2 regions of the Delftia sp. DS1230 genome follow, and region 2 is predicted to be linked to the other one. Evidence: predicted binding sites of a transcription regulator. Region 2 holds the regulator's gene; the other holds the start of a gene.
The links. The regulator FNR, encoded in region 2, switches genes on or off when oxygen is low (the NO sensors DNR and NnrR bind a similar motif). The targets are predictions, from matches to a motif close to TTGATNNNNATCAA.
Positions count from the first base shown of each region.

Region 1 (2,397 bases), 1.4 Mb from region 2:
GGACTGGCCCACCACCAGGCGCAACCGGGCAAACAGTGCCACCACGTTGATGGCAAAGGCCACGCAGAAGGGATAGCGCCAGCCCCAGCTGAGGAACTCGTCGGCATCCACATGGGCATAGATGAAGGCAAACAGGCCTGCCGCCAGCACAAAGCCCAGCGGCGCACCCAGCTGCCCGATCATCGAATACCAGCCCCGCCGGTTCTGGGGCGCCGACATGGCCAGCAGCGACGGCAGGCCGTCCCAGGAGCCGCCCAGTGCAATGCCCTGGCCGATGCGCAGCAGCGCCAGCACGATGATGGCGTTCACGCCCGCCTGCTGGTAGCTGGGCAGGAAGGCCATGCCCACCGTACACACGCCCAGCAGGAAGAGCGCCAGCGTCAGCTTGGTCGCCCGGCCCCAGCGCCGCTGCACGGCCATGGACAGCGCCGTGCCCAACGGCCGCGCCACGAAGGCCAGCGCGAAGATGCCGAACGACATCAACGTGCCGTCAAGCTTGGAAAGATAAGGGAACAGCAGTGCCGGGAAGACCAGCACGCAGGCGATGCCGAACACGAAGAAGTCGAAGTACTCCGAGGATCGCCCCAGGATCACGCCGACGGCGATCTCGTTGGGCGTGACATCTTCGTGGGTGTCGGCGCGGGACAGAGATTCCTTGCTTTCGTAGCTTCCGTTGGGGAAGCTTGCAGTTGTGTCGAGGCCGCTCATAGATGGATGCTCCTTGTCTCGTCTCACTGACAGCTCCGTTCTACGCCCTCGCTTGATCTGGCGCAAGGCGGTTTCACCTCGACCGGACTTGGTGTTTTTCCTGCTGCGCGCGGCCGAAAAATGCGGCCTCCGGATCGCCGGGACCCCGCTGCCTGCCCCGCCAGGTAGCAGAAAGTTCCCGGCTTCTCCTTGACGTTGGACAAAATGTCCAATGGACAAATTTATACTTCGTAATACATTTGCCCGGATCTTGTAATCCGCGTTTCTATGTAAACGCGCTCTTGTTGCGCCCCTAGCATGCTAAAAATCAAGGAACTCCGTGGGCCTGCGTGGCTCACCGCGGCCGCTTTGACAGCCAGTCTCACTGGCTGCAGCAAAGCCGTCGTGCTCAACCCGGCCGGCGATATCGCCGCGCAGCAAGGCAACCTGGTGGTCACGGCCACCTTGCTGATGCTGATCATCATCATCCCGGTGATCATCCTCACGCTGCTGTTCGCCTGGAAATACCGCCAGTCGAACACCGAGGCCCACTACGACCCCGAATGGCACCACTCCACCACGCTGGAGCTGGTGATCTGGTCCGTGCCGCTGATGATCATCATCGCGCTGGGCGCCATCACCTGGATCAGCACCCACAAGCTCGACCCCTACCGCCCGCTGGACCGCGTCTCGGCCTCCAAGCCCTTGAGCACCGATGTCAAGCCGCTGGAAGTGCAGGTCGTGGCCATGGACTGGAAGTGGCTGTTCTTCATCCCTGAAAAGGGCATCGCCACCGTCAACGAGCTGGCCGCTCCCGTGGATCGTCCCATCCACTTCAAGCTGACCGCCACCTCGACGATGAACGCCTTCTACGTGCCTGACCTGGCCGGCATGATCTATGCCATGCCCGGCATGCAGACCGAGCTGAACGCAGTGATCAACAAGACCGGTGTGTTCCACGGCCTGGCATCGCACTACAGCGGCGCCGGCTTCTCGGGCATGACGTTCAAGTTCCACGGCCTCAGCGACGAGGAATTCGAGCAGTGGGTTGCCAAGGCCAAGTCCGAAGGCAAGGCCCTGAACCGCGACACCTACCTGAATCTGGTCAAGCCCAGCGAGCGCAACCCGGTCGAGCGCTTCGCCACCGTGGACGAAGGCCTGTACGACAAGGTGCTCAACCGCTGCGTCGAGGAAGGCAAGATGTGCATGCACCACATGATGGCCATCGATGCCGCAGGCGGTGAAGCCTATCTCAAGGCCGTGGGCATGAACCTGCCCCAGGATGTGTGCACGGTGCAAAACGCCGACCGCGTCGTGGCCTTCCTGGACCAGCGCGACGGCTCGGCCGCCAGCGCACAGCAATAAGCAGATAGCGGAAGCGGACGACGGCCAGCCCGCCGCCCGTTCCAAAACGACCTAAGAGACTCGATATGTCTGAACATACCTCCCCGGCACAGGCCCACTGGCTGCTGGGACGCATCACCTGGGACTCCATCCCGATGGCGCATGAGCCCATCGTGCTGGTGACCTTCATCGCCGTGGTGCTCGGCGGCCTCGGCGTGCTGGGCCTTCTCACCAAGTTCCGCCTGTGGGGCCCGCTGTGGCGTGACTGGCTGTGCAGCATCGACCACAAGAAGATCGGCATCATGTACATGATCCTCGGTCTGGTCATGCTGCTGCGCGGCTTCGCAGATGCGCTGATGATGCGCC
Region 1 covers NZ_CP157763.1:2,735,712-2,738,108, reverse strand. Annotated here, with positions in the region: gene AAN986_RS12220 (MFS transporter) at 1-708, opposite strand, end outside; gene cyoA (ubiquinol oxidase subunit II) at 1,006-2,052, shown strand; gene cyoB (cytochrome o ubiquinol oxidase subunit I) at 2,118-2,397, shown strand, end outside.
Region 1: cyoA (ubiquinol oxidase subunit II) is a predicted target of FNR. The motif match lies at 898-911, and genes of this name have one in related genera.

Region 2 (2,397 bases):
CTCGGGCAGGTGGGCATAGGCATAGAGCGCGATGCGGTCGGGCCGCAGCGCATTGACCTGGGCCAGCGTGCGCTCGAAGGACTCGGGCGTCTGCTTGGGCAGGCCGTAGATCAGGTCCACGTTGATGGAGGCAAAGCCCAGCTGCCGTGCGGCCGCCACCAGCGCGAACACCTGCTCGGCCGGCTGCACGCGGTGCACGGCGATCTGCACCTGTTCGTCGAAGTCCTGCACGCCGAAGCTTAGGCGGTTGAAGCCCAGCTCCTTGAGCACGGCCAGGCGTTCGACGCTGACGGTGCGCGGATCGACCTCGATGGAGTATTCGCCGCCCGGCTCCAGCTTGAAATGCTCGCGCAGCAGGGCCATCAGCGTGCGCAGCTCATCGTCCGAGAAGAAGGTGGGCGTGCCGCCGCCCAGGTGCAGCTGGCTGACGGCCTGGCCCTTGCCGCAATGGGCCGTGTGCAAGGCCATCTCGCGCGCCAGGTAGTCCAGGTAGACGGCAGCGCGATCGTGGTGGCGCGTCACGATCTTGTTGCAGGCGCAGTAATAGCACAGCGACTCGCAGAACGGCACATGCACATACAGCGACAAAGGCATGGCCCGCGCTGCGGTACTCGATTTGCGGTGCTCAAGTGCCAGGATATAGTCTTCAGCACCGAAAGCCTCCACGAAACGATCGGCCGTGGGGAACGAGGTGTATCGGGGCCCCGGTACGTCGAAGCGACGCAGCAGCTCTGGGGTGACAGCGGTCATGGGTTTTTTCCTCTAATGTCGTCCACTGTGCCGCAGCCCATTGGCCGCGTCCTTGACTCATATCAAGAGTTGTTCGCGGCAGTGCTGCGACAATTTGATCCAACTCATCGCCATCCACGAGGTCACCGCCGGCGCACTGCTGCGCCGCTGATGTTTACTCCATGAACCTTCAGACCATCAAAGCATCCTGTTCCAATTGCAACCTGCGCGAGCTGTGCATGCCCATGGGCCTGGATGCCGAGCAGATGCAGCGCATCGACGACATCGTGGCCACGCGCCGCAAGGTCAAGCGCGGCGGCCTGCTGTTTCGCAACGGTGAGTCCTTCACCTCGCTGTACGCCATCCGCACGGGCTTCTTCAAGACCTGCGTGGCCACCGAGGACGGGCGCGACCAGGTCACGGGCTTTCAGATGGCCGGCGAGATCATCGGCCTGGATGGCATCGTCAACGACCACCACACCTGCGATGCGGTCGCGCTGGAAGACGCCGAGGTCTGCGTCATGCCCTTCGACAAGCTGGAGGACCTGTCGCGCGAGGTCACGGCCCTGCAAAACCATGTGCACAAGGTCATGAGCCGCGAGATCGTGCGCGAGCATGGCGTGATGCTGCTGCTGGGCAGCATGCGCGCCGAGGAGCGGCTGGCCGCCTTCGTGCTCAACCTGGTGCAGCGCCTGCACGCCCGGGGCTTTTCCAAGTCGGAACTGGTGCTGCGCATGACGCGCGAGGAAATCGGCAGCTACCTGGGCCTGAAGCTGGAGACGGTGAGCCGCACCTTCTCGAAGTTTGCCGAGGAAAACATCATCGAGGTGCGCCAGCGCCATCTGCGCATCCTGGACACGGACGCGCTCAAGCGCATCGTCAACAGCCAGCAGTGCCAGTGAGGCCGCAAGGCCCCGCCCACCGGCAATGAACAGGGCCCGCGATCGCGGGCCTTGTTCATTGCCATTGCAGTGCACGCAGGTTCAATCGCGCCCCAGGCCCTGCATGGCCAGATTTGGGTCCGGCTCGGAGACCACGCCGTCGTTGAGATCGTGCGTGGAGCGTCCCAGCATGGTGGTCATGAGGCTGGACAGCATGGTCACGCCCCAGAAGGCGAAGAAGGCCAGCGTGTAGATTCCCTGCCGCGACCAGCCCAGGTCGCCGAGCCAGTGCAGCTCCAGCGGGTCCACGAAGGCGAATACCAGCATCTCCATCACGGCGGCGGCCAGAAAGGCCGGCCAGGCAATCCACATCCAGCGTTGGGCCAACATCAGCGATCTCCTTGAGCTGTCGAGGGGTGGCTTTCATTGTGCGCGCCGCCCTCGCACCGTGCCAAGCCCTGCGCACCCTGCACTGCCTGTAGGAAACCCTTGGCCCTCGCGCATGCTGGAGATGCCATCCACCATACAAAAAAGGCCGCGACTGCGGCCTTGTGCACGGCATTTTCCTGCGTTCAGCGGTCCGTGGGATGGTCCTGCGCGGGCGTGGCCGCGTGGTTGCGGCCGGTGACCGCGGGCGCCAGGCTCTTGGGCACTTCGCGCACGCCATCGGCACGCTCGTTGATGGTGATGCCATTGCGGTAATAGTCAGGATCGATCACGGGATCGGCGCCATTGATCGCAATGACGGCCGTGACCACGCCGGCCACCACGACGGCGGCCGGGCCGG
Region 2 covers NZ_CP157763.1:4,156,366-4,158,762, forward strand. Annotated here, with positions in the region: gene hemN (oxygen-independent coproporphyrinogen III oxidase) at 1-750, opposite strand, end outside; gene fnr (fumarate/nitrate reduction transcriptional regulator Fnr) at 912-1,631, shown strand; gene AAN986_RS18735 (hypothetical protein) at 1,713-2,000, opposite strand; gene AAN986_RS18740 (FixH family protein) at 2,183-2,397, opposite strand, start outside.